Regions from separate parts of the Knoellia pratensis genome, predicted to be linked through region 1. Evidence: predicted binding sites of a transcription regulator. Region 1 holds the regulator's gene; the other holds the start of a gene.
What was found. Region 1 encodes LexA, which represses DNA repair genes until DNA is damaged. Its sites were predicted from a motif close to TCGAACANNTGTTCGA; they were not measured.

Region 1 (4,208 bases):
CGTCAGGCCGGCTGGCGCCTCGAGCCGCGAGTTGAGCGACATCCACGGCGTGAGGACCGGCTCAGCCACGACGGTCGCACCGACGTCCTCGGCCTCACGCGTCGCCGACTCCGCGTCGTCAACCTCGAAGGCGATCCGGATCTTCGGGCTCGGGGTTCCGCCGGCCTCGACCGCGTCAATCGCGACCTTGTGCGCGGGGCTCGCAATCTCGAACGTCGCCCGCCCGGCCTCGAGGATCGCGACACGGTCGTCGCCGCCCTCGGAGAACGCCGCAATCTCGTCCATGCCCAGCACGTCGCGATAGAACCGGACCGCCTCGTCATAGTCCTGCGCCTCGACAACGATCCGCAGTTGCTTGACCTTCTGAATCTTCTCGTTCGTCATGAGAGGTCCAAGCGCAAACTGCCCCGACTTATTGCGCAGCAAAGAGCGCCCCGCACCAACAGTGGCGGGGCGCTCTCCCTGCTGAGTCGGAGAGGGGTCGAAGCTCATCCAAGGACTCAGGACCGAGCCGGGGTCGAAGCGGCTCGGAGTTCGTGGTGTGTGTCTGTGCGATCAGCCCTGCGGGATGACGATGGCCTGGCCGACCTGGACCTGCGCGCTGGCAAGGTCGTTGGCGTCCTGGAGCATCGACACACCAGTCGCGATGGACACGCCGGTCAAGTTCTCGGCGGCAATCTCGGAGAGGGTCTGTCCCTGCTGGACGGTCACCGTCTCGGCGGGCGCCGACGCGGCAGCCCCACCGGTGAGAGCGACGAACGCCACAAGGAGAGCGACGAGCACGACGGCACTGGTGAGAACGAGTCGTCCGGCCCGGGTCAGACGCAGCGCGGGCTGCGCCACCTCGCGCACCGACTCGCCCGTGGGAACGGACACGAGCCGCGGCTGCGGGGCACGACGCGGAACGGGCCGGGGTGCGGCATACCCATTGGTGGTGCCGTCCAGCAATGCAGCGCTGTCCAGAACTGCAACTGCACTCATGGTGTCCTCCTGGGTCGATGTCACGATCGAAACGGTGTTCGAACGAACGCTTGTACGATTTCTAGCACGGATGTTCGAGGACTTCAAGACACGCGTCGAACAGATGTTTGAAACATGTACTCGAACTCCGTAGTCTGTGCTCATGTCAGGAAGCCAATCAGGCACCACTGACAACGCCCCGCGAGGAGACGAACCCATGAGCGACAAGCGCCGCCACGACGCCGACGACAGTGTTGTGCAGCAGCTGCCCGACCGCGACCCCGGTGACGGCACGCTCACGGTGCGTCAGCGCAAGGTTCTCGACGTCATCCGCAACTCCGTGGATCGGCGCGGCTACCCGCCGAGCATGCGCGAGATCGGCCAGGCAGTTGGCCTCACCTCCCCCAGCTCGGTGTCGCACCAGCTCAATGCGCTCGAGAAGAAGGGCTACCTGCGCCGCGACCCCAACCGGCCGCGCGCGCTCGAGGTCATCTCGCCCGACACGCCGAGCGACATCCGCGGCTATCGCGGTGGCGCCTCGCCCGACGACATCGACGCCGAGATGGATCCGACCGGTTCGGGTGACGCGCGTCCCGAGGCGAGCTACGTGCCCGTCCTCGGACGGATCGCCGCCGGTGTGCCGATCATGGCTGAGGAGATGGTGGACGAGGTCTTCCCGCTGCCCAAGCAGATCGTCGGCGAGGGCTCGCTCTTCCTGCTCAAGGTCGTGGGTGACTCGATGATCGACGCCGCCATCTGCGACGGTGACTGGGTCGTCGTGCGTCAGCAGCCCAACGCCGACAACGGCGACATCGTGGCCGCGATGCTCGACAACGAGGCGACAGTCAAGACGTTCAAGCGCAAGGACGGCAAGGTCTGGCTCATGCCGCACAACCCCGCCTTCGACCCGATCGACGGCGACCACGCCACCATCCTGGGCAAGGTCACCGCGGTCCTCCGCCGGATCTAGTCCACACTCACAGCGAGTTCGTCCGCCAACGCGGACAACGTGACGCCGAGCGACGCATCGATCCGATGCGTTGTCTCGGCGTCGCCGCGTGTGGGGCCCTTCGTGACGACCACGACGGGTATGCCGTGTGCGGCCGCCCGTCGTACGAACCGGTAGCCGCTCATCACCTTGAGCGACGACCCCAGCACGACGAGCGCGGGCGCCGCGTCGGTGAGGGCGAAACACTGCTCGACCCGCGCCTTGGGAACGGAACCACCGAAGAAGACGACGTCGGGTTTGACGGTGTCGGCACGGCATACGAGACAGCGTGGAGCGACAAAGGTCTGGACGGCCGAGTCGGCCAGGACGATGTCGCCGTCGGGCCGGATCTGACTGCTCACCTGAGAACCGTCGCCGACGAGTCCCATTGCGAGAGAGGCGAATCCGGGGTTGGCGTCGTCCATGAACGCCTGGACGAGGTCGCGGTCCACGCGCTCCCCGCAGGTGAGGCATTCGACCTCGGCGAGGCTCCCGTGGAGCTCGATGACGTCACGCGTGCCGGCGTCCTGATGGAGTCCGTCGACGTTCTGGGTGATGACCGTGCCGAATGCCCCGGCGCGCTGGAGCCCGGTGACGGCGCGGTGTCCGGCGTTGGGTTCGGCCGCACTGAAGCGCTGCCAGCCGATGAAGCTGCGAGCCCAATAGCGCTGTCTCGCAGCACTCGTCGCAATGAACTCCTGGTGCGACATTGGCGTGACCCGACGATTGCCGTCCGGGCCGCGGTAGTCCGGGATGCCACTCTCGGTGGAGATGCCGGCACCGGTGAGGACGAGCGCTGGATCGCAGTCGCGCAACAGGGCAGCCACGTCGGCGACGCTGACGTTGGTGCTCATGTTGGACCTGACCGCAGAACTCACCGCACCATCGTAAGTCGGCACGAGACCGCCCCCGAGGGGTCAGGGCGGCGCGACGCCGAGTGACACGCTCATCAGGCGGACGCCAGGATCGCCCTCGCAGAAGTGACGGTTGCGAAACCTCCACCGTGCAGGTTCGTCGCCGTGGCCCGGGCCAGGTCCTCGGCCGACATCACTGCGCCGTCCGGCCCCGCCAGGTCGAAGGTGCTCGTCGCGTCGATCGGCACGATGACGTCGTAGCCGAGGTTCCCGCCCATTCGCGACGTCGTCTCCACGCACATGTTCGTCTGGATCCCGATGACGACGATCTGGCTGATGCCGCGTCCACGCAGCCAGCCGTCGAGGTCCGGCTCACCGATGAAGGCCGAGTTGACGCTCTTGGTCACGAGGACGTCGGCCTTGAGCTCTGCCACCCACGCGACCACGTCGTTGCCGGGCTGCCCCGGGCGCAGCGGTGAGGCGGAGCTCGTGCTGTCGTGGCGTACGACGACCAGGGGTCGACCCGACTCGCCCCACTTGTGCGCGAGTTCGCGCATCCGCTCCTGCGCCGCCGCGGCATCTGGACCGGGGCGCCCCCACGCCGCGTCGTCGAATCCGTTCTGGATGTCGATCAACACCAGGGCGGCGTTGTCGGCGATGGCGGGCAACGGAGCAGTCTCGGAGGTCATGTCACCACCTCACACCGAGGGCAACCCGTCGGCCTAGTGGCTCCCACGACATCATCCGCAAACTTTCCGCCACTTCCCACGTTGCGTCTGCGGATGTGGCGGCTCCAGCGACCCTTCACGCAGACGCAAGGGAGAGGCCGGGGCGGTCACTCGCCGGGGCAGGCGTTCTGGTGGACGAGGGCCCCCGTGACCATCCAGCGCCAGTCCGTGGCCGACCCTCCCGCGTGGGCCCCGGCGCCACACTGGCACTTCCAGTGCCAGCGCCCGAGGGCGTCACAGCTGACGTCCGGGTGGTGGCTGCGGCGGGCTGTCCGCCGGCGGATCGTGGTCTTCATGTACGGAAGGAGGCGGCGCTCTCCCCACAGATACGCCGCACCACCACAGGACCCTGCATCACACCCTGTGCAGAGGACTGGAACTTTGATAACTGAGCGTTATAGAATGCATCCATGATTGATGCAGCCGGACTCCGGGTCATGCGCGCCATCGCCGATGAAGGCAGCTTCACCGCGGCGGCGCTCTCGCTCGGCTACTCCCAGCCCGCCATCTCGCAGATGGTTCGCCGCCTCGAGACACGCACGGGCACGACGCTCGTCGAGCGCATCGGTCGCAGCGTGCGGCTCACCGAGGCCGGCGCCGTGCTCGCCCGCCACGCGGGCCCTGTCCTCTCTGCTCTTGACGCCGCCGAGGAAGAAGTCGCGGCCATCGCCGGACTGC
Region 2 (4,208 bases), on a different contig from region 1:
GCGCGCAGGATGGGGCGAGCCACGAGGAAGCGCTCGTCGAACAGCCCGGACTCGACGTCTGCGAGGGACGCCGCGCCGTCGACGGCTTCGACCGCGCGCAGGTGGAGGATCTGGCGTGGGAAGTCCCAGTCGTAGAGGGCCTGACTGGCGTCGATCCCCTCGTGGCACTGGAGGCGGATGAGCGGGACGCCGGCGGCTTCGGCCAGCGCCTCGGCCAGGGCGGTCTTGCCCGTGCCCGGCTCGCCCTCCACGAGGAGCGGCCGGTGCAGGCGAGTCGCCAGCCAGGCGATCGTCGCGAGCTCATCGTCGGCGAGGTAGCCGGTGCCCTCGAGGGCGGTCCGCAGATCTGCAGCAGTGGAGAACTCCATACGGTGCATCGTCACACGTCTGCCCCGAGCCGGGCGCCGCTCAGAACGGAATGGGTTGTGGCGGGCGGGGTGGTCGGGGTGGGAAGTCGATGCGGTAGCGGTTCCAGCTCGGGTTGAAGTCGAGGTCGATGCGTGGTGGTGGGCCGCCGAAGGTGTTGCCGTTCATGTCGAACGCGAACGGGTACGCGCGGGGTTGGGCGTTGTCGGGTCCGCCGAGCAGTTCGATGAGTTCCTCCTCGAACGTGGTGGGGATGTCCGTGGGGTCGCCTGCGATGCGGCCAGCCGTCGAAGGGTCGCGGTGGGTGGCCCCGGCGGTGACGAGGTGGAGGTGGTCCACGGGCCAGGTGGTGCGTTGCAGCCCGGTGGGATCGATCCAGGTGACCGTGCCATCGGGGTGGAGTGTCACGGTCCAGCCGTCGCGTTGCTTGATGCGGTGGTGGCGCCGGCACAGGCACATGAGGTTGATCGGGCTTGTGGGTCCGGTCGGCCAGGGGCGGACGTGGTCGAGGTCGCACTGGCGTGCGGGCACAGTGCATCCGGGGAAGCGGCAGTTTCCGTCGCGCAACCGGATGAGTCGGACCATGCCGTCGGGGACCCGGTAGGACTGGCTGAAGTCTTCGAGGTTCTGGCCGGAGCGTTCGGCTTTGCGGTGGGCACGTCGGGCGCGAGCCTGACCGCGGGCCAAAGCGGCGGGTACGTCGCCGTGCAGGAGGGCGCCGGTGGTGGTGTCGCAGGTCAGTTCACCGTCGGGGTCGGAGACGCCGGCATTGTCGAGCCATTCACGGCGCACGAACGTCGTGCCACCTTGTCCGAGGCCACCCACCTCAACCAGGTCCTCCGCTGCACCGCTCGCCGCGGCGGTGTTGGTGTCGGCGGTGGTGGCGGTGGTGTCACCGTCGTCGGCGGCGCGGGTGGTGTGGACGATGACCTTGACATCACTGTGTTCGAGGATGAGTTCCATCATCGCGTCAGCCCGGGCGAGTTCGAGGCTGTGGGCCTTGTTCTCCCGCACCAGCTGGCGGGCGCGTTCGGTGACAGCAGCCCACGCACCACGCGCGTCCTCGACACGGAAGTCACCGCGCCAGTGATCAGTACCGTTGACGCCGGTGCGACGCGTCAATCCGCGCCGGGCGCGCTCGTCCTCGACGTGAGCGGTGACCGCGTCCGGGTCCACCAGCGCTGCGGTGCGGGCCAGGAGTTGACGCAACGGGCCCACGGTCAGCTGCCCCCACACGTCCTTGACCCGGTCCACCACCTCCGCGGCGGACTGCGCCGACAAGAACTCCGTCTCCTCCGTCACAACCCGCGCACGATGCTCATCCAGGTCACCACTGGCCATGGCATCGACCACGGCCGGGGTGCGGGTCAGCTGCCGGATCGCATCCAGGATCCGGTTCGTCGCCACGAACACTGAACACCCCAGCCTGGGTGCCGCCAGCTCGGGCCCGTCCAGGCGTTGGTAGCCCAACCCGTGGTGCACCTCCGCAGGCATGCCGTCCTCCTGCCGGTGCGCATCACGTGCGGACAGGTGCGCCAACGCCACCGCCTGCCGGGCCGACGCCGCGTCCTTCTCCCGCTGCGCGAGCTCGATGACGTCCAGGAGCTCATCGGAACTCAACTGGTCAGCGCACGCACGCAACGCGGCATACCGGCCCTCAAGGGCGGCGGTCGCAGCGGTGCTTTCCATGCCCCAACAATACTCGAACGTGAGTTCTGGAGTCAAGGATTTCGGGCTACGCTCTGGGCTGAATTCGCAACTGGCACAACCCAATTCACCAAAATGACATAACAAGCCGCGCTCTCGTCAACCACGCTGACAACAGCCACTGACAGCGGTCGGGTCAGACGTCACCGGGCCGGTCGATGTCCCGTCCAGTGGCCAGGTCGCCACACTCGACCAGGCGTGGCCGGTGGCTGTCGAAGTACGTCCTGGCGCCGTGATCACCCACAGCGTGACGTCGGATGAGCCGCCAGTGATCCCGACCGATGAGCACGGGGTGGCCAGCACGCCCGTCATAGGCGGCCCGAAGGAGGACACCGTCGAGGTCCCCGTCGACCGAGTCGAGCAGCCGCGTGTGAACGGCGGCCCCAACGTCCGGCAGGTCGACGAGCATGAGGATCATCGCCTCGGCATCAGTCACCTCGAGCGCTTCGATCCCGCAGCGCAGCGAGGCCCCCATCCCCTCGGCCCAGTCCTCGGCCTCGGCAACCACCCCACCAACCCGCTCGGCGCGCAGCCGAACACTGTCGGCCGAGTGGCCCACGACGACGTGGACCTTGCTCACCCCGGCGTCGAGAAGCCTGCTGACCGTCGACTCCACGAGCGAGGGCCCGGACGGCGACAACCGGAGCAGTGCCTTGGGACCTCCCATGCGTCGCCCGGCCCCCGCCGCGAGAACGAGTCCAGCGACCCCTCCGTCAACCATCCGAACACTGTGCCACCCGACGCAGCCCAGTGCGTGCCGGACATCAGACAGAGTGGTGACATGAGCATCACGACGAGAGCAGCCGTCCTGCGCCACTCGACGGACCGCCAGCCCTTCGCCGAGTCCCGGCCGCTCGCGATCGAGGAGCTGGCTCTGCAAGGACCGGGCCCCGGTGAGGTGCTCCTCCGGATCGTCGCTGCCGGGCTGTGCCACTCCGACCTCTCGGTCGTCAACGGCGACCGGCCGCGCCCCTTGCCGATGGTCCTCGGGCACGAGGCCGCCGGCATCGTCGAGGAACTCGGCCCGGGGGTCATCGATGTGAGCGTCGGCGACCGCGTCGTCTGCTCCTACGTCCCCTCCTGCGGTCACTGTGCTGACTGCGCGGGCGGCCACCCCGTTCGCTGCGCCGAGGCCCAGGCAGCCAACCGCGAGGCTCGGCTCGTGACGGGACGCCGACCCTTCAACAACGCCTCAGGCGCCGAGCTCCACCATCACCTCGGGGTCTCGGCGTTCTCCGAGTTCACCGTTGTGTCGCCGCTTTCTCTCGTTCCGGTGCCCGACGACGTTCCACTCGAGACGGCCGCGGTCTTCGGGTGCGCGGTCCTCACCGGCGCCGGTGCGGTCCTCAACACCGCTGTCGTGCGGCCCGGCGAGGCCGTGGCCGTCGTCGGCCTGGGTGGTGTGGGCATCTCCGCAGTCATGGCCGCCGCCCTCGCCGGAGCCCACCCCGTCATTGCCGTCGACACCGTCGAGTCCAAGCTCGAGTCCGCCAAGGCAGTCGGCGCGACTCACGGCGTCCTCGCCGGTGACGAGGCAGTGGAGCAGATCCGTGAGCTGACCCGAGGTGGCGTCGCAGTGGCGATCGAGGCCGCAGGGCACCCAACGGCCCTGTCCACGGCATACGCCGCAACGCGGGTGGGCGGTCGCGTCGTCATCACCGGGCTCCCCCACCCCCGCCACGAGATCGGGGTGCCGATCGCCTCGCTCGTTGCCGAGGAGAAGTCGATCCTCGGCTCCTACATGGGCTCGTCGGTTCCCCGCCGCGACCTGCCGCGACTCTTCGACCTGTATGCCGCGGGTCTCCTTCCAGCTGATGCTCTCGTCACGTCGCGCTCAGTCCCGCTCGACGACATCAACGCGGCCCTAGACCGGCTCCACTCCGGCGCCGAGGTGCGGCAGATCATCACGCCGTGACGGCTAGACACGTCCCATCACGAAGGCGGTGAGGAAACCGACGGTGGCGGCCAGCCCGGCATACAGGTGGGTCTTCTCGAAGGCCTCCGGAATCATCGTGTCGGCGACCATGGCGAGGATGCCTCCGGCGGCGAGCGCGGTGATCGCGGCGACGGTCGTCGGGGCGGCACCCTCGAGGAAGAGGACGCCGAGGAGCCCGGCGAGCCCGCTGGCGACGGCG

Region 2: ACFQRE_RS11945 (HNH endonuclease signature motif containing protein) is a predicted target of LexA. The motif match lies at 2,069-2,084, and genes of this name have one in related genera.

The regions. Positions count from the first base shown of each region.
Region 1 covers NZ_JBHTDJ010000004.1:11,533-15,740, reverse strand. Annotated here, with positions in the region: gene ACFQRE_RS16190 (VOC family protein) at 1-384, opposite strand, end outside; gene ACFQRE_RS16185 (LysM peptidoglycan-binding domain-containing protein) at 556-981, opposite strand; gene lexA (transcriptional repressor LexA) at 1,178-1,930, shown strand; gene ACFQRE_RS16175 (Sir2 family NAD-dependent protein deacetylase) at 1,927-2,826, opposite strand; gene ACFQRE_RS16170 (cysteine hydrolase family protein) at 2,898-3,491, opposite strand; gene ACFQRE_RS16165 (hypothetical protein) at 3,638-3,826, opposite strand; gene ACFQRE_RS16160 (LysR family transcriptional regulator) at 3,941-4,208, shown strand, end outside.
Region 2 covers NZ_JBHTDJ010000003.1:442,099-446,306, reverse strand. Annotated here, with positions in the region: gene ACFQRE_RS11950 (AAA family ATPase) at 1-368, opposite strand, end outside; gene ACFQRE_RS11945 (HNH endonuclease signature motif containing protein) at 409-2,055, opposite strand; gene ACFQRE_RS11940 (nucleotidyltransferase family protein) at 2,210-2,794, opposite strand; gene ACFQRE_RS11935 (zinc-binding dehydrogenase) at 2,855-3,988, shown strand; gene ACFQRE_RS11930 (ZIP family metal transporter) at 3,992-4,208, opposite strand, start outside.